Regions from separate parts of the Bradyrhizobium sp. USDA 4011 genome, predicted to be linked through region 1. Evidence: predicted binding sites of a transcription regulator. Region 1 holds the regulator's gene; the other holds the start of a gene.
The links. Region 1 encodes PhoB, which activates phosphate uptake and scavenging genes when phosphate is short. Its sites were predicted from a motif close to TGTCATNNANCTGTCAT; they were not measured.
Positions count from the first base shown of each region.

Region 2: the regulator PhoB is predicted to act here: its motif matches at 7,796-7,812, upstream of ppk2 (polyphosphate kinase 2).

Region 1 is NZ_JBSSGG010000001.1:4,976,034-4,992,096, forward strand. Features, by position in the region: gene ACVW1C_RS23305 (UPF0104 family protein) at 144-1,199, shown strand; gene ACVW1C_RS23310 (ATP-binding protein) at 1,284-2,597, shown strand; gene pstS (phosphate ABC transporter substrate-binding protein PstS) at 2,734-3,744, shown strand; gene pstC (phosphate ABC transporter permease subunit PstC) at 3,974-4,963, shown strand; gene pstA (phosphate ABC transporter permease PstA) at 4,968-5,813, shown strand; gene pstB (phosphate ABC transporter ATP-binding protein PstB) at 5,810-6,631, shown strand; gene phoU (phosphate signaling complex protein PhoU) at 6,643-7,359, shown strand; gene phoB (phosphate regulon transcriptional regulator PhoB) at 7,490-8,200, shown strand; gene ACVW1C_RS23345 (GcrA family cell cycle regulator) at 8,382-8,894, opposite strand; gene ACVW1C_RS23350 (acetylornithine transaminase) at 9,391-10,596, shown strand; gene argF (ornithine carbamoyltransferase) at 10,596-11,522, shown strand; gene ACVW1C_RS23360 (IS110 family RNA-guided transposase) at 11,838-12,878, opposite strand; gene ACVW1C_RS23365 (Hsp33 family molecular chaperone) at 13,108-14,121, shown strand; gene ACVW1C_RS23370 (hypothetical protein) at 14,131-14,364, opposite strand; gene ACVW1C_RS23375 (DUF1488 family protein) at 15,340-15,600, shown strand; gene apaG (Co2+/Mg2+ efflux protein ApaG) at 15,768-16,063, opposite strand, start outside.
Region 2 is NZ_JBSSGG010000001.1:1,680,876-1,696,938, forward strand. Features, by position in the region: gene ACVW1C_RS07815 (transketolase) at 1-2,164, opposite strand, end outside; gene ACVW1C_RS07820 (Lrp/AsnC family transcriptional regulator) at 2,296-2,757, shown strand; gene ACVW1C_RS07825 (IS4 family transposase) at 2,889-3,974, shown strand; gene ACVW1C_RS07830 (Spy/CpxP family protein refolding chaperone) at 4,372-6,003, shown strand; gene ACVW1C_RS07835 (hypothetical protein) at 6,083-6,391, opposite strand; gene ACVW1C_RS07840 (fumarylacetoacetate hydrolase family protein) at 6,547-7,719, opposite strand; gene ppk2 (polyphosphate kinase 2) at 7,867-8,829, shown strand; gene ACVW1C_RS07850 (transporter substrate-binding domain-containing protein) at 9,105-9,983, shown strand; gene ACVW1C_RS07855 (IS4 family transposase) at 10,035-11,198, opposite strand; gene ACVW1C_RS07860 (amino acid ABC transporter permease) at 11,438-12,106, opposite strand; gene ACVW1C_RS07865 (NAD(P)/FAD-dependent oxidoreductase) at 12,177-13,436, opposite strand; gene ACVW1C_RS07870 (SDR family NAD(P)-dependent oxidoreductase) at 13,441-14,199, opposite strand; gene ACVW1C_RS07875 (zinc-binding dehydrogenase) at 14,285-15,367, opposite strand; gene ACVW1C_RS07880 (DMT family transporter) at 15,458-16,063, opposite strand, start outside.

The DNA.
Region 1 (16,063 bases):
CTAATATCTTGAAGATGCGCGTTTTATTGTCGTTTGACGAATTCCACTCCGGCTTAAAACGCGCTACAGGGGTCAGGGCACAGCGAAGCGCCGGCGGGGTTCGCCCGCGAGCCGTCGTCGCGGGATCGCAATTCGAGGTCTAGATGCTGGAAGCAATACGCAGGGCGATGGCGTTTCTGCGCCAGAAGCAAATCCTGCATCGGCTGGGTGTTGTCATCAGCATCGCCGTCATCGGCATCGCCTGCTACGTCCTCTATCATATGCTGCGCGGCATCGACACCAATGAGGTGCTCGAGGCCATCAAGAGCACCGAGCCGCGACAAATCGCGCTGGCGGGACTGTTCGTCGCAGCCGGCTACTTCACGCTGACCTTCTACGACCTGTTCGCGGTGCGCGCGATCGGTCACGCCCACGTGCCCTATCGCATCAATGCGCTCGCGGCGTTCACCTCCTATTCGATCGGCCACAATGTCGGCGCCAGCGTCTTCACCGGCGGCGCGGTGCGCTACCGGATCTATTCGGCCTGGCGATTGAACGCGATCGACGTCGCCAAGATCTGCTTTCTCGCCGGCCTGACCTTCTGGCTCGGCAATGCCGCCGTGCTCGGGCTCGGCATCGCCTATCATCCGGAAGCCGCAACCAACATCGACCAGCTGCCGCCCTGGCTCAACCGCACGCTCGCGTTCGGCATCATCATTGCGCTGGTCGCCTATGTGGTCTGGGTCTGGACCCAGCCGCGGGTGGTCGGCCGCGGTCCCTGGACGGTGACCCTGCCGGGCGGCCCGCTGACGCTGCTGCAGATCGCGATCGGCATCGTCGACCTCGGCTTCTGCGCGCTGGCGATGTACGTGCTGGTGCCGGACGAGCCCAATCTCGGCTTCGTCGTGGTCGCGGTGATCTTCGTGTCGGCGACCCTGCTCGGCTTCGCCAGCCACTCCCCCGGCGGGCTCGGGGTGTTCGACGCCGCCATGCTGGTCGGCCTCTGGCAGATGGACCGCGAGGACCTGCTCGGCGGTATGCTGTTGTTCCGGCTGCTCTACTATATTGCGCCGTTCGTCATATCTGTAATCTTGCTGACGTTTCGGGAGGTTATCGTCGGCGCCCGACTCAAACGGCTGCCGCAGACTGATTCGGGGCCCCGCACTGAGCCGCACCACGAGGCGGTTCTGGTTCGCAAGCGCGGTGACTCCGGGGTCTGATGACGCGGCCCGATGCCTCCCGAGGGACGGTCGATGTGACCGCGCCTGGGCGAGACATGAACCGACGGGAAGAAAGCCGCCGCAATGGCCATTGACGATACGCCGCATTCGATCTTCTCGCCCTGGCCCGACCGCTTGCGCCATTCCGCGCTGATCCTGCTTGCCGCAGCGCTGGCGTTGAGCGTGGTGGTCGCGCTCGGCGAGTTGTCGCTGGTGCGCGCCTGCGCGGTGTTCGTCTGCATCGCGGCCGCGGCGCTGGTGCCATGGCGGCTGCATGATGCCGGCACCTCGCGCGAGGATGTCCGCCACGGCAATCCGGTCGAGGCGACCGCCGTCAGCGCCGTCGTCGCCGGCATGCCGGACCCGGCCGTGCTGCTCGACCGCGCCGGCCGCGTCATCCATCTCAACACCGCCGCGGCGCAGCTTGCGCCGGCCCTGCGCAAGAACGAGCTGGCGCAATTTGCCCTGCGTTCGCCGGAGATTATCACTGCGTTGCGCGAGGCGATCGCGACCACCGAGCCGCGCCGCGCCACCTACTCCGACCACGTTCCGGTCGATCGCTGGATGGAACTGGTGATCACGCCGGTGCCGGTGCCGACCCAGTTCGGCGGCACCGAGAAATGCATGCTGATGACCTTCCACGATCTGACCCCGCTGCGCCGGGTCGAGGAGATGCGCGCCGATTTCGTCGCCAATGCCAGCCATGAGCTGCGCACGCCGCTTGCCGCCTTGTCCGGCTTCATCGACACGCTGCAGGGGCCGGCGCGCGAGGACGCGCGGGCGCGCGAGCGCTTCCTCGGCATCATGCACACCCAGGCCACCCGCATGGCGCGGCTGATCGACGACCTGCTGTCGCTGTCGCGGGTCGAGTTGTCGGCCCATGTGCGGCCCGAGGCGTCGATCGATATCGTGCCGATCATCCGCCAGGTGGCCGACGGGCTCGAGGCGCTGGCCAGCGAGCGCCAGGTCGAGATCGACGTCGACCTGCCGCCGACCCCGGTCACGATTGCGGGCGACCGCGAGGAACTGCTCCGCCTGTTCGAGAACCTGATCGAGAATGCCCTCAAATACGGCGCCTCGGGCGGCCGCGTCATAGTGTCGCTCCATCAGACCGTTTCGGGCGCATCGGGCGAGGGAAGTCCCGAAATCCGTGTCCTGGTACGGGATTTCGGCCCCGGCATCGCCCCGGAGCACCTGCCGCGGCTGACTGAGCGGTTCTACCGGGTGGACGTCGGCGACAGCCGCAACCAGGGCGGAACCGGCCTCGGATTATCGCTGGTGAAACATATTCTTAACCGTCATCGCGGGCGTCTTCTGATCGAGAGCGTGCCGAACAATGGCGCGACCTTTACCGCCTGTTTTCCCCGGCCGAAGGCCCCGTTGCCGACCCAAAGCTAAGCGTTTTCAGTCGCTTAGTACTGTCATCCAACTGTCATCCAACCTTCGTAAAAGCGGCACCGACCGCTCCTAGATGGACCGGCGTGGGCGCGATCGGGCGCAATTGGCGCTTCGCTCACAAGATGGAGACCACCCCATGAATTTCATCAAAGCAATCGTCGCTGCCGGCATGGTCGCCGCTTCGACGTCGGCCTTCGCTGCCGATATTACCGGCGCAGGCGCAACGTTCCCGTTCCCGATCTATTCGAAGTGGGCTGACGCCTACAAGAAGGAGACCGGCAATGGCCTGAACTATCAGTCGATCGGCTCCGGCGGCGGCATCAAGCAGATCCAGGCCAAGACGGTCACCTTCGGCGCGACCGACATGCCGCTCAAGGCCGAGCAGCTCGAGAAGGACGGCCTCGTCCAGTGGCCGATGGTGATGGGCGCGATCGTTCCGGTGGTGAATCTCGAGGGCGTGAAGCCCGGCGACATGGTGTTCGACGGCGAGACGCTCGCCAACATCTACCTCGGCAAGATCACCAAGTGGGACGATCCGGCGATCAAGAAGCTCAATCCGAATGTGAAGCTTCCCTCGGACGCGATCACGGTGGTTCGCCGCTCGGATGGGTCCGGCACCACATTCAACTTCACGAATTATCTCTCCAAGGTGAGCCCTGACTGGAAGAGCAAGGTCGGCGAAGGCACCGCGGTGGAATGGCCGACCGGCGTCGGCGCCAAGGGCAACGAGGGCGTCTCCGGCAACATCGGCCAGACCAAAAACTCGATCGGATATGTCGAGTATGCCTACGCCAAGCAGAACAAGCTGACTTACACCGGCATGGTCAACAAGGCTGGCAAGACGGTGCAGCCGACGGTCGAAGCGTTCCAGGCGGCCGCTTCCAACGCTGACTGGGCTCATGCGCCCGGCTATTACGTGATCCTGACCGACCAGCCCGGCGACAAGTCCTGGCCGATCACCGCGTCGACCTTTATCCTGATGCACAAGGAAGCGACGGATAAGGCGGCCTCCCAGGAAGCCATCAAGTTCTTCCGCTGGGCGTTCAAGAACGGCGCCAAGATGGCCGAAGAACTCGACTATATCCCGATGCCGGCCAATGTCATCCAGCAGATCGAGAAGACCTGGTCCTCGGACATCAAGAGCTAAGTCCGACGCTTTGAAACAACACCTGTGCCGCCTCCCAAGGGCGGCACAGGTCGAGCGATTAAGACCCGGGCTCCATCACCGCGGCAAGAAGCGCGGGGCGGGGTCCGGGTTCGCGCCCTGCGAGGCGCAACCGGAACGACGCCCGGCCAAATGCGTCAGTGAAGATCGCTTCGGGGCGTAGCGGTTTGCGTAGCTTTCACATGGTAATGAGGGGATTGGCGTGGCAGACATGGCTGTTCAGAGCGATGTGATGGAAGCCGCCGGACCTTACGATCGCGCCAAGGCCCTCAGCGCCTTCAAGCTCGGTGATCTCACCTTCTATTGGATCACCCGTATCTCGGCGATCTCGGTCCTGTTGATCCTCGGCGGCATCATCCTGTCGCTGGTCGCCGGCGCCTGGCCGGCGATGAAGGAATACGGCCTCGCCTTCCTCTGGACGCAGCGCTGGGCGCCCTCTGCCGATCCGCCGGTGCTCGGCGCGCTTGGCCCGATCTACGGCACCCTGATCACCTCGGTCATCGCGATGACGATCGCCATTCCGGTCGGCATCGGCATCGCCATCTTCCTCACCGAGCTGTGCCCGCAAATGCTGCGCCGCCCGATCGGCATCGCCATCGAGCTGCTCGCCGGCATTCCCTCGATCATCTACGGCATGTGGGGCTTCTTCGTGCTCGGCCCGTTCCTGGCCAACACGTTCCAGCCCTTCATGATCCGGATCTTCGAGGGCGTCCCGGTGCTGGGTGCGGTGTTCGCAGGTCCGCCGTCCTATCTCAGCCTGTTCAACGCCGCGCTGATCCTCGCCATCATGGTGCTGCCCTTCATCACCGCGATCTCGGTCGACGTGTTCAAGACCGTGCCGCCGGTACTGAAAGAGGCCGCCTACGGCATGGGCTGCACCACCTGGGAAGTCGTCCGCAGCGTCGTGATCCCCTACACCCGGGTCGGCGTGATTGGCGGCATCATGCTGGCGCTCGGCCGCGCGCTCGGCGAGACGATGGCGGTGACCTTCATCATCGGCAACTCGTTCCGCATCTCGTCGTCGATCTTCGCGCCGGGCACCACGATCTCGGCGGCGATCGCCTCCGAATTCGCCGAGAGCGACGGTCTGCACCAGTCCGGCCTGATCCTGCTCGGCCTCCTGCTGTTCGTGCTGACCTTCTTCGTGCTCGCCGGCGCCCGGCTGATGCTGATGCGGCTTGAAACGAAAGCGGGGAACTAGCGTCATGAACCCGATCTACAAATCCCGTCGCCGCAGCGACATCGTCATTCGCGCACTCTGTGTCGGCGCGGCGCTGTTCGGCGTCACCTGGCTGGCGCTGATCCTGATCACGCTGGTCTACAACGGCGTTGCCGGCCTCAGCGTGCAGCTGTTCACCCAGAACACGCCGCCGCCGGGCTCGACCGAAGGCGGCCTGCTCAATGCCATCGTCGGCTCGGTCATCATGACGGTGATCGGCGTCGGCATCGGGGCGCCGCTCGGCCTGTTCGCCGGCACCTACCTCGCCGAATACGGCAGGCACGACAAGCTCACCTCGGTGATCCGCTTCATCAACGACATCCTGCTCAGCGCGCCCTCGATCATCATCGGCCTGTTCATCTACGGTGCTGTGGTGGTGCCGATGCGTGGCTTCTCGGCGATCGCAGGCAGTCTAGCGCTCGCCGTGATCGTGATCCCGGTCGTGCTGCGCACCACCGAGGACATGCTGCTGCTGGTGCCCAATCCGCTGCGCGAGGCGGCCTCCGCGCTCGGCCTGCCGCGCTCGCTGGTGATCAAGCGGATCGCTTATCGTGCTGCGCGTAGCGGCTTGATCACCGGCGTGCTGCTGGCGACCGCCCGTGTCGCCGGCGAGACCGCGCCGCTGCTGTTCACCGCGCTGTCTAACCAGTTTTTCAGCTGGGACTTGACCAAGACGATGGCCAACCTGCCGGTGACCATCAACAATTTCGTGCAGAGCCCCTACGCCTACTGGAAAGAGCTGGCGTGGAGCGGCGCACTGCTGATCACATTCACCGTGCTCGCGCTGAATATCGGCGCGCGTATCCTTGGTGCCGAAAGGGCCGCAAAATGACCGAGCTCTCCGTTTCAACCAGTAACCCGAGCCACGTTGCACCGCATACGCCGCTGCCGGAAGCGCCGCCGAAAGTCACGGTGCGCAACCTCAATTTCTATTACGGCGAGCACCACGCGCTGAAGAACATCAACCTGACGCTGGGTACCAACCGCGTCACCGCGTTCATCGGTCCGTCCGGCTGCGGCAAGTCGACCCTGCTGCGGATATTCAACCGGATGTACGATCTCTATCCGGGCCAGCGCGCGGTCGGTCAGCTGATGCTGGACCAGACCAACATTCTCGATCCCAAGCTCGACCTCAATCTGCTGCGTGCGCGGGTCGGCATGGTGTTCCAGAAGCCGACGCCGTTCCCGATGACGATCTACGAGAACATCGCCTTCGGCATCCGCCTTTACGAGAAGATCTCGAAGTCCGAGATGGACGACCGGGTCGAGAAGGCGCTGCGCGGCGGCGCGCTGTGGAACGAGGTCAAGGACAAGCTGAACGCCTCCGGCCTGTCGCTTTCCGGCGGCCAGCAGCAGCGCCTGTGCATCGCGCGCACCGTGGCGGTGCGGCCCGAGGTGATCCTGTTCGACGAGCCGTGCTCCGCGCTCGATCCGATCTCGACCGCCAAGGTCGAGGAGCTGATCCAGGAGCTCTCCGAGGACTACACGATCGCGATCGTCACCCACAACATGCAGCAGGCGGCGCGCGTCTCCGACAAGACCGCCTTCATGTATCTCGGTGAGCTGATCGAGTTCGACGACACCAACAAGATCTTCACCTCGCCGAGCGATCGACGGACTCAGGATTACATCACCGGCCGGTTCGGCTGAGGAGATACAAGATGGCTTCTGAACATACCGCCAAGGCATTCGACAGCGACCTGCAGGAGTTGACCCGCCTGGTCGCCGAGATGGGCGGCCTCGTCGAACGGATGATCACCGAGTCGGTCGACGCGCTGATCCGTCGCGACGTCGCTCTCGGCAAGCGCGTGGTCGCCGCCGACATCGAGATCGACAATCTGCAGCGCGTCATCGAAGAGCGCGCAGTGCTGACGATCGCCCGCCGCCAGCCGATGGCGATCGACCTGCGTGAAATCGTCAGCGCGATGCGCGTGGCCACCGACCTCGAGCGGATCGGCGACCTCGCCAAGAACATGGGCAAGCGCGTCGCGGCGCTGGAAAGCGATTTCCAGCCGCTGAAGCTGATCCGCGGCCTGGAGCACATGACCGACCTCGTGCTGTCGCAGGTCAAGTCGGTGCTCGACGCCTATGCCGCGCACGACCTGCCGGCGGCGATGAACGTCTGGAAGGGCGACGAGGAGGTCGATGCGATCTGCACCTCGCTTTTCCGCGAGCTGCTGACCTACATGATGGAGGATCCGCGCAACATCTCGTTCTGCATCCATCTGATGTTCTGCGCCAAGAACATCGAGCGGATCGGCGATCACGCCACCAATATCGCCGAGACCGTGTTCTACATGATCGAGGGCCAGCAGATCACCGACAAGCGCCCGAAGGGCGACATGACCAATTTTGCCACCACTGTGCCGGGTACCTAGGACATGATCCGCGGGCGCGGAGCCGGATTGTCTTCACGACAAGTCGTTTCCGCGGGGATTATGCCCAGGAAAGTAAGCGTTTCGGTTTGCGTCTGGGCAACGGATCACCACAGAGAGAGAACTTAAACCGATGAGCGCACGCATTCTGGTAGTCGAAGACGAGGAAGCGCTGACGACACTGTTGCGCTACAACCTCGATGCGGAAGGCTACGATGTCGAAACGGTCGGGCGCGGCGACGATGCCGACACCCGCCTGAAGGAGCGCGTTCCCGACCTCGTGGTACTGGACTGGATGCTGCCGGGCCTGTCCGGCATCGAGCTGTGCCGCCGCCTGCGGGCGCGTCCCGAGACCAAGCAGCTTCCGATCATCATGCTCACCGCGCGCGGCGAGGAGAGCGAGCGCGTGCGCGGGCTTGCCACCGGCGCCGACGATTACATCGTCAAGCCGTTCTCGGTGCCGGAGCTCCTGGCGCGAGTGAAGGGCCTGCTGCGGCGGGCTAGCCCGGAGCGGCTGGCGACCGTGCTCACCTATGGCGATATCGAGCTCGACCGCGAGAAGCGCCGCGTGGCGCGCTCGGGACGTCCGATCGATCTCGGTCCGACCGAGTATCGGCTGCTCGAATTCTTCCTCGAGCATCCCGGCCGCGTGTTCAGCCGCGAGCAGCTGCTCGACAGCGTCTGGGGCCGCGACATCTATATCGATGAGCGTACCGTCGACGTGCATATCGGCCGCCTGCGCAAGCTGCTCAATCCGGGCCGCGAGCAGGATCCGATCCGCACCGTGCGCGGCGCCGGTTATGCGCTCGACGACCGCTTCGCCAAAGCCGAGCCGCAGCCGTAAGGCTGGCCGCCAATCGCAACAACGGTCCCGTCATTGCGAGCGTAGCGAAGCAATCCATCCTACCGCAAATGCGGAACGATGGATTGCTTCGTCGCTTCGCTCCTCGCAATGACGGCAACCACAAAAAAATCCCCGCTTTCGCGGGGATTTGCTTTTGCAGTCCAGGCAAGTTTCCCGAGTGCTACTTGATCTGTGGCTTCGCCGATGGCCGGCGGCGATCGGCGGCGGGCTGGTAGGCGACGCGCGAGTGATGCGCGCAATAGGGCAGGCCGGCGAGCGCCTTGCCGCCGCAGAAGAAGAATTCCGGGCTCGAGGGATCGCCGACCGGCCAGTGGCAGGTGGCCTCGTTGAGCTCGAGCAGCGACAGCCGCTGGCTCATCGGCACCACATTGTCGAAGGAGATCGGATCGGGCTCCATCTCGACCTCGAAGGCGTGCGCCAGCGCGGTGTTGCCGCGCGACACCGGGCGCGCCACCCGCATCATGTGCTGGGCGGGACGGGCCTTGCGCTGCCGCGGCGCAGCCGTGGAGGGCGCCTTGGCACGGCCGGAGAGGCCGAGCCGATGTACTTTGCCGATCACGGCGTTTCGCGTCACATTGCCAAGTTCCGCCGCGATCTGGCTGGCTGAGAGGCCGGATTCCCAGAGCTTCTTCAGCTGCTCGACGCGATCGTCGGACCAGGTCAATACAGTCATCGCATTCTTCCTTTCGCATGGCGCCGGCCACTCATCGGAGCGGCGCTGCGAGCCAATCTGGACAAATATCCCTGCGGCCAGAATCCCTTAGCCCTCGCCGGGCACGGTGTTGCGCCCGAACGTTTACGCGAGACACGAAGGCTACTTAGAGGGTCCAGTACTGCCGCACGAGATGTCGTACCCGACAGGCCAAACGCTACAATATGGCGTGACTCTGGCGCAAGAGTCCGCGGCCGTGCGTCCACATGTTCCCACAAAGTTAAGCATTGCTGTGAGGCTTTTCCACCGCACCGGAATGCTCCGGATTGCGCTAGTTTCGCATTGCAGGAAGGCCAGCAAAGGCTAGCTCCTGGCGATTGACACTTACCGGCCGCCGCATAGAATGACCCGCACGTGCCGCCCGCAAAGGCGGCCGTTTTGTTTTCCGAAGCTGGCGGTTGCTGCGTTGGCGTCAAGGCGCGCAGCAATTGACGGCTTCAAACCGGCAGTGAACGCCATGACCAACGCCTCGTCGCATCTGCTCCCCGTCTTCGCCCGGGTCGATCTCGGCTTCGAGCGCGGCGAGGGCGCCTGGCTGATCGCAACCAACGGCGACCGCTATCTCGATTTCACCTCGGGTGTCGCGGTGAACGCGCTCGGACATGCGCACCCGCATCTGGTCAAGGCGCTGCAGGAGCAGGCGACCAAGCTCTGGCACATGTCGAACCTGTTCAAGAGCCCGGACGGCGAGGTGCTGGCCGCGCGGCTGTGCGAGCAGAGCTTTGCCGACTTCGTGTTCTTCTGCAATTCCGGCGCCGAAGCGATGGAGGGCGTGATCAAGCTGGTCCGCCATCATCACTTCTCCAAGGGCCATCCCGAACGATACCGCATCATCACCTTCGAAGGCGCCTTCCATGGCCGCACGCTGGGCACGCTGGCTGCGACCGGCTCGGCGAAATATCTCGAGGGCTTCGGCCCGCCGATGGACGGCTTCGACCAGGTGCCGCACGGCGACATCGAGGCGGTGAAGAAGGCGATCGGCCCGCACACCGCCGGCATCCTGATCGAGCCGGTGCAGGGCGAGGGCGGCGTGCGCTCGGCGCCGCAGGCGTTCTTCAAAGCGCTGCGCGCGCTGTGCGACGAGCATGGCCTGCTGCTCGCGTTCGACGAGGTGCAGACCGGCATGGGCCGCACCGGCGAGCTGTTCGCCTACAAGCGCACCGGCGTCACGCCGGACGTAATGTCGTTGGCGAAGGCGCTCGGCGGTGGGTTCCCGATCGGCGCGGTGCTGGCGACCGCGCAGGCTGCGGCCGGCATGGCGCCGGGCTCGCACGGCTCGACTTTCGGCGGCAATCCGCTCGCGGTCGCCGCCGCCAATGCCGTGCTCGACGTCATGCTCAAGCCCGGCTTCTTCGAGCACGTGCAGAAGATGTCGCTGCTGCTCAAGCAGAAGCTCGCTTCCGTGGTCGACCGCTATCCCGGCGTGCTGTCGGAGGTGCGCGGCGAGGGCCTGTTGATCGGCGTCAAGGCGGTGGTGCCGTCGAGCGATCTGATCGCCGCGCTGCGCAACGAGAAGCTGCTCACCGTCGGCGCCGGCGACAATGTGGTGCGGTTCCTGGCGCCCCTGATCGTGACCGAGGCCGAGATCGACCAGTCGATCACAGCGCTCGAGCGCGCCTGCTCTGTGCTGTCAGCGCCGCAGCCGAAGAAGGCGGCTGGATAATGAGCAAGCCGGTCCGTCACTTCCTCGACATCAACGAGCTGCCGCTCGCCGAGCTGCGCAACATGCTCGAAGCCGGAGCCGCCATGAAGGCGAAGCTGAAGGCGCATGAGAAGGGCAGGAAGCCGCTCGAAGGCAAGACGCTGGCGATGATCTTCGAGCGCCCGTCGACCCGCACAAGGGTGTCGTTCGACGTCGGCATGCGCCAACTCGGCGGTGAATCCATCATGCTGACCGGCGCCGAGATGCAGCTCGGCCGCGGCGAGACCATCGCCGACACCGCGCGCGTGCTGTCGCGTTATGTCGATGCGATCATGATCCGCATCCTCAATCATGACGCGCTGCTCGAGCTCGCCGCTCACGCCACCGTGCCCGTCATCAACGGCCTGACCCGGCGTTCGCATCCCTGCCAGGTGATGGCCGACCTCATGACCTATGAGGAAAACCGCGGCTCGATCGAGGGCAAGACGGTGGCCTGGACCGGCGACGACAACAACGTGCTGGCCTCCTGGGCGCACGCCGCCGAGCGGTTCAAGTTCAATCTCAACATTGCGACCCCGCCGGAGCTCTCGCCGAAGAAGCCGATGCGGGACTGGATCAAGGCCACCGGCGCGCCGATCAGGCTCGGCACCGATCCGGAAGCCGCCGTGCGCGGCGCCGACTGCGTCGTCACCGACACCTGGGTGTCGATGGGCGACAAGGAGGGCGAGCACCGCCACAACGTGCTGAAGCCCTATCAGGTCAATGCCAAGCTGATGTCGCTCGCCAAGCCGGACGCGCTGTTCATGCACTGCCTGCCCGCGCATCGCGGCGAGGAGGTCACCGACGAGGTGATCGACGGCCCGCAATCCGTGGTGTTCGACGAGGCGGAAAACCGTCTGCATGCGCAAAAGGGCATCCTGGCCTGGTGTTTCGACACGGTCGCGTAATTGTAGGTCATTAACGTTGTCGTCCCGGGCAAGCGCAGCGCGACCCGGGACCCATATGTGGACGGCCCCCGTGGCACAAGAGCTTTCTGGGATTGATCGGATCGCTTGCATCCATATGTCCGGCCTGTTGAGTGCGATCGAATGAATCGCTGGCCAAGATGGTTTGCGCGATGCGAGTTCCAAACAACCACGCGACCTGTTGACGGCCGATGGGTCCCACGGATTGTCTCGCATCGTTGCTCGATCGATCGCTCCATCTGCTCTTGCAGCTCCGGTCGGTCGGTCGGCGAGCGAGCCCGCCGGCCGGCCAATCTGTTAAGCGGTACCCGTCGTAGCGGCATTCAGCCGTGCGGCGTCATAACTCTCACCCGTCACCATCAGCTTCCAGGCGATGCGCGCCACCTTGTTGGCAAGCGCTACGGCCGCAAGCTTCGGCGGCTTGCGCTTGATCAGCGCCAGTAGCCAGCGCGAGTGATGACCGCGTCCGCGCCTGGCCTGCTGGATCACCGCCGTGGCCCCGACGACCAGCAGACGGCGCAGGTCCTCATCGCCCGCCCGCGTGATCTTGCCAAGCCTGGTCTTGCCTGCGGTGGAGTGGTCCTTGGGCGTGAGGCCGAGCCAAGCCGCAAAGTGACGACCTGAGCGGAACGCGGCCGGATCAGGTGTCTTCATCACCAGCATCGTTGCAATGATCGGACCGATCGACGGAATCTGCGCCAGGCGCCGGCCCGTGGCATCGCCGCGGTGCCAGGCCATCAGCTTGGCCTCAACCGCCTCCAACTCGTCCTCGAGCCTGACGCACTCCCGGCCCAGCATGGCAAACAGCTCGCGCGCCAGAGCGGGAAGCGTCTCGTCCTGCGCGATCCGCGCCAGCAGCGGTTCGATCGCCTCCAGCCCCTTGGGCGCGATCAGGCCATACTCCGCCGCATGGCCGCGGATCGTGTTGGTCAATTGGGTGCGCCGGGCGATCAGTCCGTCGCGGACCCCCATCAGCATCAGCGCAGCCTGCTGCTCGGCGCTTTTCACCGGCACAAAGCGCATGCTCGGCCGGCTCATCGCCTCACACAGGCCTTCTGCGTCTCGCCCGTCATTCTTGTTCCGCATCACGTAGGGCTTCACCAATTGCGGTGCCATCAGCTTCACCTCATGGCCCAGCCTGGAAAGCTCTCGCGCCCAATATTGCGACGCCCCGCAGGCCTCCATCCCGATCACCGTCGGCGGCAATTTGGCGAAGAACTCCAGCACGAGTTTGCGCGAAAGCTTCTTGCGTAAGACCGGCTGCTCGGACGCATCAACCCCATGCAGCACAAAAATATGCTTCGACGTATCCATCCCAATGCGGATAATCTGGTTCACGGACGGCTCCCATGTCTGAGATTTGCAACAACCTCATTCTGGCACACTGATGCCGTAGGGGGCCGTCCACACCATCAACCATCGCTGCCAATTGTTGTGAAGGCTGGGGCCCCAGCTTGATGCAGCAACTGACATCGGTGGTTATGGGTCCCTGCTTTCGCAGGGACGACGGATAGACGGTTTTGCTGAACCCCTTTATTTCATGGTCCGAGACCCCAGATAGAGCGCCATGGTTTCACAATCCCCCGACATCAAAATCCAGGCCGAGACGCCCATTCGCGCGCCCTCGGCGGTTCCTGTCGACGATGCGGTGCTCGCCTTCGAGGTCGGCGCGCTGGACTTGCGCGGCCGGCTGACCCGGCTCGGCCCCGCGCTCGACGAGATCCTGCACAAGCACGATTATCCGCCGGCGGTCGGCAAGCTGCTCGGCGAGGCCATCGTGCTCACCACGCTGCTCGGCTCCTCCGTCAAGTTCGAGGGCCGCTTCATCCTGCAGACCCGGACCGACGGTCCGGTCTCGCTCCTGATCGTCGATTTCCAGGCGCCCGACCGGCTCCGTGCCTATGCGCGCTACGATGTGGCGCGGCTCAAGCATGGGCAGAGCTCGGGCGAGCTGCTCGGCAAGGGCCACCTTGCAATGACCATCGATCAGGGCGCGAACACCAGTCGCTACCAGGGCCTGGTCGCGCTCGATGGCGACGGCCTGGAAGAGGCGGCCCACGAATATTTCCTGCGCTCGGAGCAGATTCCGACGCGGGTGCGGCTCGCGGTCGGCGAGGAGATGCGCGGCGGCGAAGGCGGCAAGCTGCATTGGCGCGCCGGCGGCATCCTGCTGCAATTCCTGCCCAAGGCCCCCGAACGCGCCAAGCAGGCCGATCTGCATCCCGGCGATGCGCCGGAGGGCACGGCCGCGCACAGCGTGCCGGATGACGACGCCTGGGTCGAGGGGCAGTCGCTGATCTCCACCGTCGAGGATATCGAGCTGATCGATCCCGATCTCTCCGGCGAGCGGCTGCTGTACCGCCTGTTCCACGAACGCGGCGTGCGCGTCTTCAATCCGCAAACGCTGCGTGCGCAGTGCTCCTGCTCGCGCAATGCGGTGTCGTCGATGCTGAAGAGCTTTACGCCGAACGATCGCGCCGAGATGGTCAAGGACGGCAAGGTGGTCGTGACTTGCGAGTTCTGCTCGTCGGTCTACGAATTCACGCCGCAGGAAGCCGGCGTGGAACAGGCGGCCGGGTAGCCAGGCCCGTCAGCTCAGCAAAGTACGGGTCTTGCCGGCGGCGTCATAGATTTCGATCCGAAGCATCGGATACGCCGCCTTCAGTTGTCGGCCGGAGGTTTCAGCAGCCTCGGCGGTGTCGAACTCCGACTTGAACTGTTTGTCGACAATGATCACGAAGCCTTCGGTGGGAGGCCGGTCGGCGCGCAGTGGTTTCTTCGGTTCTGGTTCTTCAATGGAGAGCAGGGATTTCTTCGTCGTCATGGGAATCCTCCTGAATCGATCTCAACTCAGCCGGCGAAACGCGGGCGGCAGGGTCTCGCGCACGAGACCGCTCAGATTCAAGAAATCATCGGGCACAAGCCAATCGGATGGCGCGCGTGAATATCTGCACCGCGACAACGTTCACCGCGGTCGCCTGTTCCTGAAGCACAGTTGGAAGCGATGTCGAAGCCGTCGCTTGGTGAGAGGCGACTGGAGGCCGGGCCCCAGTAGCATCGGAAGAATGGCGGCCTCAGTCGGCGCCGTACCGGGGCTTTCTCCTCAAGATCGGCAGTCAGCTCGGCGTTCGCAGGCCGGGAGATGTGAGCCAATCATTGATGTGCGAGGCCGTATCGACCAGCCGGGCCTTGCGAAGCATCGCGTCGCGCTGAAGGCCGGACAGGAATGGCTTCGCAGCATCTCCTGTCCTCACGGCCTCCAACGCCGGCAGATCATGAGGCGGCGGTTCGGGCTGGCTGTGTTGAGCAATCGGCATAAAGCTCTCCTGGTTACTGGCGGGAGCTTGCAGCACTCTCAGTCACCGGTATCGGCCAGAGGCGGAGCAGTGATCACCGCAGTAGATACCCCTTACGTCCGGTAGTCGACTCAATTCGCAGTCAGCGGTGCCAAGCTGCTTGCAGCGCGCGGGTCTGGGCGGAGGTCGGCTGGAGACATCACCGACCGTATCATCATAAGCTGGCCCTTCGGCGAATGTTTTCTGCGCAATCGAGCGAATCTGGACGTATCCGGTACGAAGAACGCGAGCGGTTGCCCCGATACGTGCCGAGTGGCCTTGTCATTCGATAGCGGAGTAGCCACCTGATCAGCAGCGCAACTGTATTGTTACAGCATCCCCCTTGCGGAAGCGCGCAGCCTTAGCTGCCAAATCTTGTAACCGATCGACGAGACGTCACGTCGCTGCAATGCGCGCGTCACGGATCACGACAAGCTGTGGCAACAACCTGATAGGCCTTAACCATGATTGAATTTCCAAATCATAGTCGTTCATACGATCGAACGCGGCGCGCCGTGCGGTTTTGGGGATATGACAGTGCTATTGAGGCATCGTTCTTCGTCACCGAAGGCGCATTGAAGCGACTTCAATCGGATGCCTACCTCGACGAGCCGGGCCTTCTGCACGCCTTCGATGCCAACCGCGATCGGATATGTGCCGCTGCGGCCAGGGTCTATGTCCGCGGAAGCAGGGGGTCTTACGATCTGGTCGCCGCGAATTTCTGAAACCGGCGGCTTCGATCGGATCACGCGAGACAACGCTGACGGGTTGAATGCACTCGTGCCGGGTTCGCCCGTCGGGCCGATCGGAAATCCCGAAATTACTTTCCATCTCTCGGAAGTTTCGTGCCCCGGATTCAACAGGTACGACCGCGGCGGCATCGACGGCATGGCTAGTTCAGTACCCGCTTCCCGTCCGGGCTTGGGCTATCCAGCGAGAACGTCGGCACGTCGATGTCGAAGCGTTCGCCGGCCTCGGTGACCATCTGGTAGCTGCCGGTCATGAAGCCGGAGGCGGTCGGCAGCGGCACGCCTGAGGTGTATTCGAAGCGTTCGCCGGGCGCGAGCACCGGCTGCTCGCCGACCACGCCCTCGCCGCGCACCTCCTGACGGCGGCCGGTGGCGTCGGTGATGATCCAGTGCCGCGTCCGCAACTGCACGGTTTCCGGGCCCGAATTGACGATCACGA
Region 2 (16,063 bases), 3.3 Mb from region 1:
TCACGGTCACGATGCCGCAGTCGCGGTCGAGGGGCGCCAGCATGCGCTCGATATGACTCAAATGCTGCGTGCCTCGGCGGTCGCGGCGCAAATTCCGCGCGGCGGACCAACCCGCATAGAGCCGGTCGGCGGAGGTTACCGCCAGGAGACCGACATCGCGGTGGCTCTCGCCGATCAGGCCGACCGCCTCGATCGCTTCCGGCGCGACGGTGCCGGTATACGCAACAACAATGTCGCAGTTCGGGCCCGGCCGGCGCATCCAGTAGGCGCCATCGGTGATGTCGCGCTGCAGGTCCGGTGTCATGATCCGCTGCGGTTGCTCCAGCATCCGGGTCGAGAGTCGCAAGTAAACCGAACCGCCCTCGACGCCCTCGCGCTGCATGTGGCCGAAGCCCCAGCCCATGATCACGGCAAGTTCATCGACGAAGGCCGGATCGAACGAGGCAAGCCCGTCCTGCCCGATCCCGATCAAGGGCGTCTTGATCGACTGGTGCGCGCCGCCTTCCGGCGCCAGCGAGATGCCCGACGGCGTCGCCGCCACCATGAAGCGGGCATCCTGGTAGCAGGCATAGTTCAGCGCATCGAGCCCGCGCTCGATGAAGGGATCGTACAACGTGCCGACCGGCAGCAGCCGCGCGCCGTTGATCTGGTGCGACAGGCCGAGCGCCGAGAGCATGATGAACAGGTTCATCTCGGCGATGCCGAGCTCGAGGTGTTGGCCCTTCGGCGAATATTCCCAGGTGTAGGCCGACGGGATCTTCTCCTGCCGGAACAGGTCGTGGTTCTCCGCCTTCGCGAACAGGCCGCGGCGGTTGACCCAGGCGCCGAGATTGGTCGACACCGTGACGTCGGGCGATGCAGTGACGATGCGCGACGCAAGCTCGCTCTCGCCGCGCCCGAGCTCATGCAGTACGAGCCCAAATCCCTGCTGCGTCGACATCTGCGCGGAGGCCTTGAAGGCCAGCCGCTCCGGCACGCCGATTTGAGGCGCCGAGAGACGACGGCGTCCCTCGCGGTTGAACGGCGTCTCGGCCAGGAACGCCTCGAGCTTCGCGGGCTCCTGCGACAGGCCCTCGAACTTGTCCCACTCATGGCCGGTGCGGATGTTCTGCGCGGCGCGCCACTTCTCCATCTGCGCCACCGTCATCAGGCCGGCGTGGTTGTCCTTGTGGCCCTGCATCGGCAGGCCGACGCCCTTGATGGTGTAGGCGATGAAGCACACCGGACGATCATGGTCGATCGCCTCGAAGGCCTCGATCATGCTCGCCATATCGTGGCCGCCGAGATTCGACATCAGCGCCAGCAGCTCGTCGTCGCTGCGGCGATCGATCAGGGCCGACACATCGCCCTGGTCGCCGATATCGTCGCGCAGATGCTTGCGGAACGCCGCGCCGCCCTGGAAGCAGAGCGCCGCATACATCTGGTTCGGGCAATTGTCGATCCAGCGCCGCAGCGCCTCGCCGCCGGGCTCGGCAAACGCCTCCAGCATTAGCTTGCCGTATTTCACGATCACCACGTCCCAGCCGAAATTGCGGAACATGGTCTCGAACTTGGCCCACAGCCCCTCGCGCACCACGGCGTCGAGCGACTGCCTGTTATAGTCGACCACCCACCAGGTGTTGCGCAGGCCGTGCTTCCAGCCCTCGAGCAGCGCCTCGAAGATGTTGCCCTCGTCCATCTCGGCGTCGCCGACCAGCGCGATCATGCGGCCCTCGGGCCGGTCCTTCAGCCAGCCGTGCGCCTTGACGTAGTCCTGCACCAGCGAGGCGAACAGCGTCTGCGCCACGCCGAGGCCGACCGAACCGGTGGAGAAGTCGACGTCGTCGGTGTCCTTGGTGCGCGACGGATAGGACTGCGCGCCCTTGTAGCCGCGGAAATTCTCCAGCTTGTCGCGGGTCTGGTGGCCGAACAGATACTGGATCGCGTGGAACACCGGGCTTGCATGCGGCTTCACCGCGACGCGGTCCTGCGGGCGCAGCACCGAGAAGTAAAGCGCCGACATGATGTTGGCGAGCGAGGCCGACGAGGCCTGATGGCCGCCGACCTTCAGTCCGTCGGTCGAGGGCCGCACATGGTTGGCGTGATGGATGGTCCACGACGACAGCCACAGCACCTTGCGGGCCAGAGCGGACAGCATGTCGAGGCGTTCAGGCGCGATTCCCATGGCAATGCTCCCAGCGAATATCTCCGATGTTACTGCCGCGGGGGCCGCCGAAAATCTCAATTCCGCGCGACAGCACAGGAAAAATTGGGATAAATTCCCACGATCCGGCCTTAACCAACGAGTTCATCCCAATGCCTGCCCTCGACGCCATCGACCGCAAGATCCTGAGCCTGCTCCAGACCGACAGCCGCATGACCATGCAGGAGCTCGCCGACAAGGTCGGGCTGTCGGTGTCGCCCTGCCACCGCCGGGTCAAGCTGCTCGAGGAGCGCGGCGTGATCTCTCGCTATATCGCAACCGTCGACCAGAAATCGCTCGGGCTGCATGTCTCGGTCTTCATCTCGATCAAGCTAGCGCGGCAGAAGGAGGAAGACCTCAACCGCTTCGCGCGCGCGATCTCGAAATGGGACGAGGTGCTCGAGTGCTATTTGATGACCGGCAACCGCGACTATCTCTTGCGCGTCGTCGCCGCCGACCTCTCCTCCTATGAGGCGTTCCTGAAGAACAAGCTGACCCGGCTCGACGGCATCGCCTCGATCGAGTCGAGCTTTGCGCTGAGCCAGGTGAAGTATTCGACAGCGTTGCCGGTGTGAGGGCGCTGGTTGGTGACTCTAGCCGTGCCAACGTCCCAATGTCGTCCTGGCGAAGGCCCATAGGCGCTAAAATAGGATTTGCGCGTTGAATTTGTATGTGATTCCAAGAAGGGATGAGACACGAATCGCTTGTGAACGAAGACTGGGCGCGTGTTGTTGCTCGGCTTGGTGGGGCTGAGGCTCTGGAGGTTGGCGCGCGCGAGACGAAGGCGTTTGTTCGTCCGCGCGAGATCACCAATGCGGTTGATTTGCTGCGGCTGATCCTTGCGTATTGTCTGGGCACGCGGGGTTTGCGGCTGACGGCGGCGTGGGCGACGTCGGTGGGCCTTGTCGACATCTCCAACGTGGCTCTGTTGTATCGCTTGCGTCAGTCCGGAGATTGGCTGGCGCAACTGATAGGTCAGGCACTTGCGAGTGGTGCGCCGAAGGCAAGCCGCGGTCGGCTGATCCGCATCGTTGACGCCACGACGGTCCCCAAAGCCGGAACCGAGGGCAGGCAAAACAACGCAGTGTGGCGTATCCACAGTGCGTTCGATCTTCCGCAAGAGCGCTTTGGGCACTTCGAGCTGACCGATGAGGGCGCAGGCGAGACACTGGATCGGATACCCGTGACTGCCGGCGAGATCCGTCTTGCCGACCGTGCCTACCTGCAACCAGAGCGCAAGGCGCATCTGGTCGATGCCGGCGCGGACTTCGTGATCCGCGCGGGCTGGAAGAGCGCGCGTTGGCTGGATCGCAACGGCAACCTTGTCGATCTCATCGCAGAGCTGCGCAAGGCCTTGGCAGGCGGCATGATCGATCGACCGATCTGGATAGAGCGCAAGTCCGGTGCGCAACCGCTTGCTGTGCGCTTGGTTGCGGTCAAAAAGCCGGCGCATGCGGCCGCGGAGGCGCGACGCAAGGCACGCAGGACAGCCCAGAAGGGAGGCCATCAACTCTCCAGGCAAACGCTTGAGGCCGCAGATTGGGTAATCCTGGCGACCTCGCTCAAGGGCGAGGACTTCACGGCTGCTGACGTCATTGCCCTCTACCGGTTGCGATGGCGGATTGAGCTCGGCTTCAAGCGGCTGAAGAGCTTGATTGGCTTGAAGGGACCTCCCGGAACTGACCAGCGGTCCGCTAAACCCCATATCCTCGCTCACCTGCTGATCACTCTACTGCTCGAGCCGTTGGTCGACGAACTCGAGGACTCTCCCCGCTTGGACGAAGCCGCCTGACCGGACCTTCCGCATGGCGCCTGCTACGTCAGCTCATCGCCTCATTGCTCCAAGCCGTCATTCCCCAACCCACGATCGCTTGTCTGCGCAGAGCAAGCCGTGCTCTCCGGCGACATCTGCGCGAGCCCCCCAGACGCAAGCGCCGCTATCAGGCAATGATCAAACTATCTTAGCGCCTATGGGCGAAGGCCAGGACCCATAACCAGCGCATTTGATGATGGATGGGATCGCGGCCCCAGCGTCATACAACGACGGACAATTGGGGTAATGGGTTCTGGCTTTCGCCAGGACGACGATGCTGCAAATTAAATCGTCGCCACCGGATCGTCGCGGGAACCCGGCGGCGGCCCTCGATGTTGATGTCAAGCATCACTGAGTATCCGAAGGGTGAGGAAATATGCTGAGGGCTGCCCGCTGCAGACACACCGTGTTGGCGCTCGCCACGATCCTCGCGGTCGCGGCATCGGCTGCGCTGCTCGCAGGCAGCGCCGATGCTGCCCGCGGTGGCGGTGGCGGCCACGGCGGTGGAGGTCATGGCGGTGGCGGCTTTCATGGCGGCGGGGGCGGATTTCATGGTGGCGGCGGTGGCTTTCATGGCGGCGGAGGCGGCTTCCACAGTGGTGGTTTCCACGGCGGCGGATTCCACGCCGGCGGCGCGCGTGGCGGCGGCTTTCACACCATTCATCCCGCTGCAAGAGCCGGCACGCGGCTCGGCGGCGGCTCCGGCGCGCGTCATAACCAATTCCGGCCCGCCGCTCATGCCGCGCACGTCGCGCCGAGCGTAGCCGCCGGCCGCCATGCCGCCTCGCCCGCCGCGATGCGGCACAATGCGAGCGCCGTGGGGCACGCGTTGGCCTCGCACCAGGTCCGCGCCGCGATGCAGAGACCGGGCGGCCTGCGCAATCCGATGACGCGCGCCGCAATCACGACGGCCGCCGCCGGAGCCGCCTGGAGCCATCAACATGGCGTTGGGTGGTGGCGTCATCCGAATGGCGGCTATGGCTGGGTCGGCCCGATCTTCTGGCCCTATGCCTATTACGATCTTTATGACTACGCCTGGTGGGGCGGGGGCTATGACCCGTACTTCTGGGATTACGGCTATGGCGATCTGTATGCCGGCCTGTTCGGTCCCTATGACTACGATGCCTTGAGCGGCTATGCCTACTACCTGCCCGGCTATGCCGGTCCCCGGCCGCCGGCCACGGGTCGATCGCGCGCCACCGCTCAGACCACAACCCTTGCCGACATGTGCGGCAGCGACAGAAGCGATATCGCGGGCTTCCCCATCGAGCAGTTCCGGAGCGCCATTCAGCCCAATGCAGAGCAGAGCACCGCGCTCGACGAACTCGCCAGCGCATCGCAGAAGGCATCCGCGACCATTCTCAATTCATGCCCCAAGGACGTGCCGCTGACGGCGCCGAGCCGCCTCGCCGCGATGCAGCAGCGCCTCCAGGCCATGCGCGACGCGGTCGGGATTCTTCAGCCGGCGCTGGAGAGGTTCTATGGGCTGCTCAGCGACGATCAGAAAGCGAAGGTGACCGCGCTGGTGGCAGATCAGCACCGCGGCCAGCACGAGGCGACGGCGGACAACGGCAACTGCAATACGGCGCAGCCTGCGGCCATCGCATGGCCCGGCGACATTATCGAACGCAACGTCAAGCCAACCGATGCACAGCGGGCGAGCCTCGATGCCTTGCGGGACGCTGCGACAAAGGCTGAGGACACATTAAAATCGTCCTGTCCGCCCACCGATGCGCGCACGCCACCGGCACGCCTTGCGGCGGTCGGCGCGAGACTCGATTCCATGCTTCAGGCGATCGGCACGGTGCGTCCGGCCGTGGACACTTTCTACAACGCGCTCAGCGACGAGCAGAAGGCCGCGTTCGACGCTGTCGGCCCCGAGCGGGACGGCGGCAGAAGCGCGATGGCCGCCGCAGGCGGCGACGAACCGCCGCGAAGCCATCATCGCCGTCACCACCATCATGGCCCCAATATCGGCGGCATGATCTTCCGGATGATCGGCTTGTAGGGCACGCCATCGCCTCGCGCCTAGGGCGGTGACATCATCCCTCGATGTCTCAGCGTGGCAACCAGCCGGAGCAACTAGGCTACGGCGCGATCCACATGCCAACCACGATGATGGCCAGTGCGACAGCAATCACCAGCATATCGGTCGTGAGCCAATCAGGCATTCCATTCGATGGCTGCTCGCTCATGTCCGCGACTCCTTCTGTTCGCGTAGAGCCCGTATGCTGAAGCGAAGCAGCGCGAACGAGGATGAACTGGATCACATAAGGGCGCGACAAGCGGTCGCTCCGAATTTCATGCATCCGCGCGCCCTCAAGTTGCAGCACGCGATTGATCTGCCGCGCAGGTTTCTGAACATGTTCGACAACGCCAGCGGCGACAGCAAGCAAGATAGCACGTCAGCGCGCAGCGCGTATGGTGGGTTAGCCGAAGGCGTAACCCACCATCTTTGCTGCAGGCGACACGGTGGGTTACGCGGAGTTTATCATCGGGCCGCCCTTCGGGCGGACCCGTTAGCTAATCCACCTACGCGTAGCGCTCATCCTCACAGCACCTTCCGCTGCGCCAGGTTTTTCATCAGCGCACCGACGCCGAAAGTCCAGGGCTCGCATTCGTCGCTGCCACGCATGCGGTTGACGAGCTTGCCCAGCTGCGGCGCTTCGATGGTGACGATGTCATCGCGCTTGTGGGTGAAACCCTCGCCCTTGGCATCGCGGTCCTTGACCGGCGCGAACATCGTGCCGAGGAACAGCGCAAAGCCGTCGGGATATTGATGCACGGGCCCGATGGTCTGGGCGACCAGATCGGTCGGGTCGCGGCTGATCTTGCTGATCGAGGAATGGCCCTCGAGCACGAAGCCGTCTGTTCCCCTCACGGTCAGGCCGACATCCATCTTCCTGACGTCGTCGAGCGAGAAGGTCCCGTCGAACAGCCGCAGCAACGGGCCGATCGCGCAGGAGGCGTTGTTGTCCTTGGCCTTCGACAGCAAGAGCGCCGAGCGGCCCTCGAAATCGCGCAGGTTCACGTCGTTGCCGAGCGCCGCGCCGACGATCCCGCCGGCGCCGGAGACGATCAGCACAACCTCCGGCTCCGGATTATTCCAGGTCGACTTCGGATGCAGGCCGGCATCCATCCCGGTGCCGACCGAGGACAGCGTCGGCGCCTTGGTGAACACTTCGGCGTCGGGGCCGATGCCGACCTCTAGATACTGGCTCCAGGCGTTCTGGTCGATCAGCACCTGCTTCAGCCGCATCGCCGGCTCGGAGCCCGGCTTCAGCTTGGAGAGATCGTCGCCGACCAGCCGCACCACCTCCTTGCGGATCGCGTCCGCCGACGACGGATTGCCGCGCGCCCGCTCCTCGATCACGCGCTCCAGCATCGAGATCGCGAAGGTGACGCCGGCGGCTTTCAGCACCTGGAGATCGACCGGCGCGAGCAGATGCGGCCTCGCCTTGTCGCGGCCATCGGGCGGGGTGTTGGCGAGGATGGTCTCGAAATCGCCGATCCGCTCACCGCGCGTTGCGCGCAACGCGGCCGCGGGATCCGCCTCCTCGCACAGCACGCTCACCGTGGGGAAGCGCGCGGTGACGTCGAACACACCGTCGCCCCGCACGGCGACCACGGCGGGCCCGCCCGCCTGCGGCAGCCAGACCCGTCCGACCAGCGTGCCGGCGGTGCCGTCCTCGGGCAGGACGTCCTTTGGCGTGAGCGAAATCATCGGCGTCTCCTTTTTTGATCTTGTCATCGCTTGTTAGCACAGTCCCGCCGGCTGCGTGAAACAGCGGTCATGCCAATGTCATAGAGGGGTAACATCGCCCGTCAATGCTCCCGCCGATCCATCTAACACACTGAAAGACGGACCGTCATGACCGCCTTCGACCTCACCGATGAAGCCGCCCGAGATGACGCCTTGCGCGACGAAGCCTTACGCGAGGAAGCCTTGCGCGCCCGCATCCATCAGGAGATGGCCGACAGCCTCGACGAGGAACTCGAGCTCGAGCTCGACGACGTGAGGCTCGACGAGTTTGACCACGACGGGGCCGCCGGTCGGCCGTCGATCGACCGCAAGCTCTACTTCCGCGAATTGCTGCGGCTGCAGGGCGAGTTGGTCAAGCTGCAGGACTGGGTGCAGCACGAGAAGCAGAAGGTCGTCGTGCTGTTCGAGGGCCGCGATTCCGCCGGCAAGGGCGGCGTCATCAAGCGCATCACCCAGCGGCTCAACCCGCGCATCTGCCGCGTCGCGGCGCTGCCGGCGCCGAACGAGCGCGAACGCACGCAATGGTACTTCCAGCGCTATGTCTCGCATCTGCCGGCCGGCGGCGAGATCGTGCTGTTCGACCGCAGCTGGTACAACCGCGCCGGCGTCGAGAAGGTGATGGGGTTCTGCAACGACGAGCAGTATGAGGAGTTCTTCAGGTCGGTGCCGGAATTCGAGCGCATGCTGATCCGCTCCGGCATCATCCTGCTGAAATACTGGTTCTCGATCACCGACGAAGAACAGGCGTTCCGCTTCTCGATGCGTATTCACGATCCGCTGAAGCAGTGGAAGCTGAGCCCGATGGATGTCGAGGCGCGGACCCGCTGGGAGCTCTACACCAAGGCCAAGGAGACCATGCTGGAGCGCACGCATCTGCAGGACTCGCCGTGGTGGATCGTCGATGCTGTCGACAAGAAGCGTGCCCGGCTCAACTGCATCTCGCACCTGTTGAGCCAGATCGCCTACCAGCAGGTCGCCCACCAACCGGTGGTGCTGCCGCCGCGGGTCCGCAACCCCGACTATCACCGCGGCCCGATCCCGCCGGAGATGTACGTGCCGGAAACGTATTGATGGTGGTCGTTTCCCCTCTCCCCGTTCTTGCGGGGAGAGGGTTAGGGTGAGGGGCTTCCATCCGGAGAGCACCTTGCAGCTTGTTGAGCAGCATGACCTGCCCCTCACCCGGGTCGCATCTTGCGATGCGATCCGACCTCTCCCCGCAAAGCGCGGGGCGAGGTGAAAAGCTAGGCATCCCCCCTTCCCCTCGCCTACCAATGGCGCAGGCGTGCGCACTTGCTGGCACCGGATACCGACGCTAGGCTTCCCCGATCTGGTGCAGGGAGGCCCGCTTGACTCAATCCGACGACATCGCAATTTCCGAAGATCGCCGCGACGCGCTGCGCTATGCGCTCGGGATCGGCAGCGGCGCGGCGCTCGCGGCCGCGATGGCAACCCCGGCCGCGGCGCAGACCCAGGCCGACAACACCCTGGATCGCATCAGGGCCAACAAGGTGCTGCGGATCGCCGTGCTGCCGGGCGAGCTGCCTTATTTCAACAAGGACCTCGCCACCGGCACCTGGTCCGGCTTCTCGATCGAGATGGCCAACGACCTCGCCAAGCTGCTCGACGTCAAGCTGGAATATGTCGAGTCGACCTATGGCAATTCGATCCTCGATCTGCAGGCCAACAAGATAGATCTCGGCTTTGCGCTCAATCCGACCCCGCAGCGGGCGCTGGTGGTGGATTTCACCAATCTGGTGTTCCCGCATCCGTTCGGCGCGATGCTGAAGAAGGGGCTGGAGGCGAAGACCTGGGCCGACATCAACAAGCCCGAGGTCAAGATCGCGGTCGACGTCGGCTCGGCCAACGAGGCGGTGGCGCGGCGCTTTGCGCCGAACGCCACCATCAAGTCGCTGAAGTCGCGCGACGAGGTGATGCTGGAAATGTCGTCGGGCCGCGTCGATTGCGTGGTCAACGCGCTGGTGCTCGGGCTGACCGCGATCGCCAAGAATCCGAACCTCGGCACCTACAAGATCCTGGCCTCGCCCTCGGTGACGATCGCGAGCGGCACCGCGGTGCGCCGTGAACAGGACAAGCGCTGGCGCGATTTCCTGTCGGTGTGGATCGACTACAACCGCGGCATCGGCCAGATGCGCGAATGGTTCGTCAAGGGCCTCGGCCTCGCCGGCGTCAAGCCGGAGGACGTGCCGGTGGAGCTGAACATCTAGCCGCGCTCGTCTTCACCTCGCCCCGCTTGCGGCAGGGCTGTCCGGGGAAGTTCAACCATAGCAGAGTTCCATCTGGTCGAGGGACGTTGTGGATTTGCGACGGCCAGGGTTGATTGGCGGAGGCTTTTCGATGCTGGCGAAGGCTCGCCGGGTGAACAGGAACTGGCTGACGAGTTCGGCGAGCCTGAGCGGCAGCATTTTGATGCAGTGGGACCGCGCGGCAATGCGCAACAGTAGGTAGGCAATCATCGCAGCAAGGACTTGCAGGCGGATTGCATTGTCATTGGTGCCGAGGAACTTGCGAATGTCGAGGTGTTGCTTGATCCAGCGGAACAGCAGTTCGATCTGCCACCGGCTCTTGTAGAGGGCGGCGATCTCGACAGCCGTTCGGGTCGTGTCGTTGGTGAGAAGCGTGATCACGCCGCCGTTCTCCCGCCTGACCTTGATGCGCCGCAGCGGTATCGGCAAACGCGAGTCGCCCTTACTGGTGAGCTTCACCTCGTCGTCGACGATGATCTTGAAGCCGTCCCCCTTGCTGTTGCGGATGGTGCGATGCCTGACCGCGCGTAGCCGGATGCTCGTCTTCGGCCGGGTCACGAAGAAAGCCTTGCTGTCATTGATCTTATGCCACCAGTCGAAACGGCAATATCCCTTGTCGAACACATAGGTTGTGCCGGCCTGGATCGGAGTCTGGCGACCGATCTCGATATCGTTGACGTTGGCAGCCGTCACCTCGACGCACTTCGGGATATCGCCCTTGGGATCGTAGACCACGTGCAGCTTCATGCCGCGGATGCGGCCGTTCCACGCCGCCCAGGTGCAAACTTTGCCAAGCGGGATCGGACTGGCATCGATCAGGCGCACCATCTCCGTGCCTTCGCCCCGCAACTGCCGGCTTGCCATCGCCGACAATCGTGCAAAGGTTTGCGCAAAAATGCTGGACGGGCGGCGGCTGTTGGCATCCGACAGTGTCGAGCGGGACAACCTGCCGGTGCCCAGGTGATAGTGATGCTGAGGATTGGCGTTGAAGCCGGTCACCACGGCGCGCAGGCTGTTGTTCCCGCTCAACTGCGCATAGATCAGCGCTACCAGGTGATCCCAGCTCTTGAACGACTTGTCATAGGCATCCCCGTCCAGACGATCCACAGCCGCCTGAAACTGCCGCCGATTGATCGGTTCAAGCAGCCTACTAAAAATGCTATCGCGAAATCGCATGCTCGGCCTTCTGTGTCTCGACAACCAGAAAAGACCGATTTGCCTCGGTTTCGCCGAGCATGCACCGCGACACAGTGAATCATTCCCCGGACAGCCCTGCGCTTGCGGGGAGAGGTCAGATCGCATCGCCAGATGCGATCCGGGTGAGGGGGTACAGGTCTCACCGCGATCCAGACTCGTGGAAGCAGCCCCTCACTCCGACCCTCTCCCCGTAAGAACGGGGAGAGGGAGAAGAACGATCACACCTTGTCGTAGGTCAGCCCGCGCTCCAGCCGGCGCGCCACCAGTGTCGAGGGAAACAGGATCGCAAAATAGATCAGCGCCACGATGGTGTAGACCTCGAGCGGCCTGTAGGTGTCGGCGTTGATCAGGGTGGCGTTGTAGACAAGATCGGGCACCGCGATGATCGAGACCAGCGAGGTGTTCTTCAGCTGCGTCACCGACTGGTTGACATAGGGCGCCATCATCGGCTTCAGCGCCTGCGGCAGGATCACGAGCCGCATCAGGCGCCAGCCGCGGAAGCCGAGCGCCTTCGCCGCGTCCCACTGCCCGATCGGCACGCTCTCGATCGAGCCGCGCACGATCTCGGCATAGAACGCGCCGCCATAGAGCGACAGCACGCTGACCGCTGCGACATGCGCCGGGATGTTGACGCCGATCACGACCGGAAAAGCGTAGTAGAACCAGATGATCTGCACCAACAGCGGCGTGCAACGGAAGGCTTCGATATAGGCGATCAGGAGCCAGTCGATCACCGGAATCCGCCGCAGCCGCAGCATGCCGACGATCAGGCCGATCAAGGTGCCCAGGATGATGGTGCCGATCGTGTAGGCCATGGTCCAGCCGAGCCCGAGCCAGAACAGATGGCTGTACTTGGCGAGGATCCCGAAATCCCAGACGTAGTTCATCCTGCCCCTCGGTTGCCACACGTCTTGCGCGCGCCTTGCGGGCCCAGCATCGCAGGCGGCCTCGCGCAAGTCACGCGATATACCGGCCCGGCGAAAATGCCTTCACCTCGAACGGCGGCGCGGCGCCCGCGATCATTGCCGCGACCGCGGCGCCCGTTCCGGGACCGGTGGTGAAGCCGATATGCTGGTTGCCGAAGGCGAGCCAGAGACCGCGATGCCGCGGCGCTGGTCCGATCATCGGCAGGCTGTCGGGCAGCGTCGGCCGCGCGCCGCGCCAGCGCTCGCCGACCGCTTCGCCGAATTCGACCACGCCGCGCGCCATCGGCACCACGGCCTCGAGCTGCGCATAGTTCGACGGCGCGTCGCGCGCGGTCAGCTCGACGCCGCTGGTGACGCGAACGCCCTGCTCCATCGGCGTCATCAGAAATGCCCCCTCCGCATCATGGATCGGCCGCAGCAATTTGCGTGCCGGGTTCGGCACGAAATGCTGGTGATAGCCGCGCTCGAACGCCAGCGGCACGCGATAGCCGAGCGGCCGCAGCAGCTCCGCCGACCACGGCCCGAGCGCGACCACGACATGGCGCGCGGCGATCTCGCCGTCGGCAAGCTGCACGCGCCAGCCTTCGTCCTGTTGCTCGATCCGCCGGATCTCGGACTGCCGCACCGTGCCGCCGCTGGCGGCGAGCATCTGCGCATAGGCCTTGACCACCGCGCCCGGTGAATCGACCGATGCCGTCTGGGTGTGCAGCAGGCCGACACTGTAGGCAGGAATGATGTTCGGCTCGAGCGCGGAGATCGCCTGGCGATCGAGCACCTCGCTTTTGATGCCGAATTCGGCGAGCGCCGCCTGCTCGGCCTTGGCGGTCGCAAGCCCGTCGCCGCGCCAGGCCTTGAGCCAGCCGGTCTCTCTGATGCGATGGCCGGCGCCCGCCTGCACGATCCAGTCGCGATGCAGCGCCAGCGACGTCCCGATCAGGCCGTGCAGCGCGGCGGCCCGGGGTTTGGTCTGCGACGGTGTCGCCGCAGCGAGGAAGCGGATCACCCAGCCGGCGTTGGCGACCGCCCACGAAAGATTCCAGCGCAGCGCCGGATGCGTGTTGGTGAGATATTTCGGCAGGTTCTTCAAAAGCTGTGGCGTGTTGAGCGGCAGGATCGAGCCGGACGAGATGATGCCGGCATTGCCGTAGGAGGTCTCGCTGCCCGGCTCGCGGCGGTCGACGATGACGACGGAGAGACCGCGCTGCCGTGCGGCAAGGCCAGCCGAGACGCCGACCATGCCGGCGCCAAGCACGACGACATCAGCCTGCTGTGCGGACGCGCCCTCGCTCATGCCGTCACATCAAGGTCAGGCCGCCATCGACCGGCAGCGTAGCGCCGGTGATGTGGCCCGCTTCCGGCGACAGCAGGAACACCACGACGGCGGCGACCTCGTCGGGCTCGGCCAGCCGCTGCATCGGATTGGCTTTCGCCACCCGCTCCCAGGTCGCGGTGTCCAGCGCACCGAACAGGCCGGGATCCTTGCGCGTGTAGCCGGGCATCACGGCATTTGAGGTGGCGCCCGAAGCTGCGAGCTCGATTGCGAGCGACTTCACCAGCACTTCGAGCGCGGCCTTCGCGGCGGCCGATCCCGGATAAGTGGCGCCGGGCACGAAGCGATGCGGCCCGAAACTCGAGACCGCGACGACGCGACCCTGCGCGCTGCGCGCGAGATCGGACAGTGCAGCCGCCGCGATTTCATGAAATGCCGCCGCCATCACCGCGAAAGCGCGCTCCAGCGCCGCGCGCGGCAGACTGGCGAAATCGCGGCGATCGGCGAAGCCCGCGGCGTGCACGATGCTGTCGATCGGCCCGAATGCGGCGCGCGCAGCCTCGACCAGCGACGCGCCGGCGCCGACCACGGCGAGATCGCCGGTAGAGACCGCAACCTTGGCGCCCTTGCTGCGGCATTCCTCCGCGACCGAATTCAGCCGCGCGAGCCCGCTGGCCTCGGCGCCCTGGCCATGCAGCATCAGCCCCTGATCGGGGCCGGCCAGCCGGCGCGCAACCGCGGCGCCGATGCCGGAGCCGCCTCCCGTAATGATTGAAACGCGCATGAGATGGGTGCTGTCAGTGCATAAGAGACAGCGAACTATAGGTTCGGTCCCGCGAAATGCAAATCGCGCGGCGCCGTCAGGCAACTCAACGCCACGGCTCGACCAGGATCTTGGTGTGCGCCTCGGGATTGGCGAGATCGGCAAAGGCCTGCGCGACACCGTCGATGCCGACGCGGCCGGTGACCAGCGATGCGGCATCGACCTGGCCTTCCGCAATCAGACGCAGCGAATAGGCGAACTCCTCCGGCGTATAGCCGAGCACGTACTGGACGTTGAGCTCCTTGATGATGCCGAGCATCGGCTCGGACTTGTCGGTCTCCATGCAGACCCCGACCACGACGATGCGCGCGCTGCGCGGGGCGCCCTCGAACACCTGCTGCAACACGCCGGGCACGCCCACGCATTCGAAGATCAGCGCGGGCTTCAGCGGCGGCAGCAGCGCCTGCATCGGCGGCCGCGCCGCCTTCTCTGCCTCGGTCATCTGGGCGTGCTCGGCCCAGCTCGCATAAGGCTGCGTCTTGGCGGGATCGACCACCACATCGGCGCCCATCTTCTCGGCGAGCAGCCGCCGCGCCGGCGAGTAGTCGGCGGCAACGATCGGACCGAGCCCCTTGATCTTCAGCGCCGCGATCACCGCAAGGCCGACCGGCCCGCAACCGATCACCAGCGGCACCTCGCCGCCCCTGATGTTGGCCATCGCCACCGCATGGACGCCGACCGCAAGCGGCTCGGTGAGCGCGGCGTGCTCGGCGGCGAGCCCGTTCGGCACTTCGAGCAGCAGCGGCTCGCTGAGCAGCATCTGCTCGGCATAGCCGCCGAGATAGTCGTTGGAATAGCCGATGCCCTTCGGACCCTCCGGCGTCAGCAGCGCCGGCAGCGAGCAGACGCGCGTACCGGGCTTCAGCTTGCGCGTGGTGCCCGGGCCGTAATCGAGGATTTCGCAGCAGAACTCGTGACCGAACACGACGTCGCGCGACAGGTCCATCGGCGTGCGGCCGGGCAGGAACTTGCTCAGCTCCACCATGCGGTGGGCATGCTTGCGCGCGTGCAGATCGGAACCGCAGATGCCGCAGGCGAGCGATTTGACCAGCACCTGGCCGGCGCCCGGCTTCGGTTCCGGCATCTGGTCGACGACAATCTCGCCGTTTCTGAAGATCGCTGCGCGCATGTTTCCTCCCGCGTGGGTTTTGTCCCACTCATTTTGATGCATTTTCTAACGGAAGGGATAGCCGCTTCGTCCGAAAACGCAAGTGCACCCTCAGGCGTTTGGCGACGGCTCGCTGGCCACCGCCAGCAATTGCGAGCGGCGCATGCGCTCGCGGTGCGCGGTGTAGAGACCGGAGGCGACGATGAAGCCGGCGCCGAGGATGGTCCAGCGATCGGGGACTTCGCCGAAGATCAGGAAGCCGAGGATGCTGACCCACAGCAGCTGCGTATAGGAGAACGGCGCCAGCACCGAGGCATCGCCGTAGCGGAACGCCAGCACCACGATCCACTGTCCGACGGTGGACGCAACGCCGATCAGGATGCCGAACATGATGTCGTGCCAGCTCGGCGTGACCCAGACGAACGGCACCAGCGCGCTGACGATGGCGACGCCGACGATGGACGAATAGGTCATCACGGTGATCGGACGTTCGCTGCCGCTCATCATCCGCGTCAGGATCAGCGTGGCGGCCCAGGCCAGCGCCGAGACGATCGGGAAGATCGCGGCAGGATGGAAGGCGCTGGTGCCCGGCCGCAGGATGATGAACACACCGGCGAGGCCGACCGCGGTTGCGATCCAGCGCCGCATGCCGACCTTCTCGCCGAGGAAAGCGATCGACAGCGCGGTGACGAACAGCGGCGAGACGAAACTGGTGGC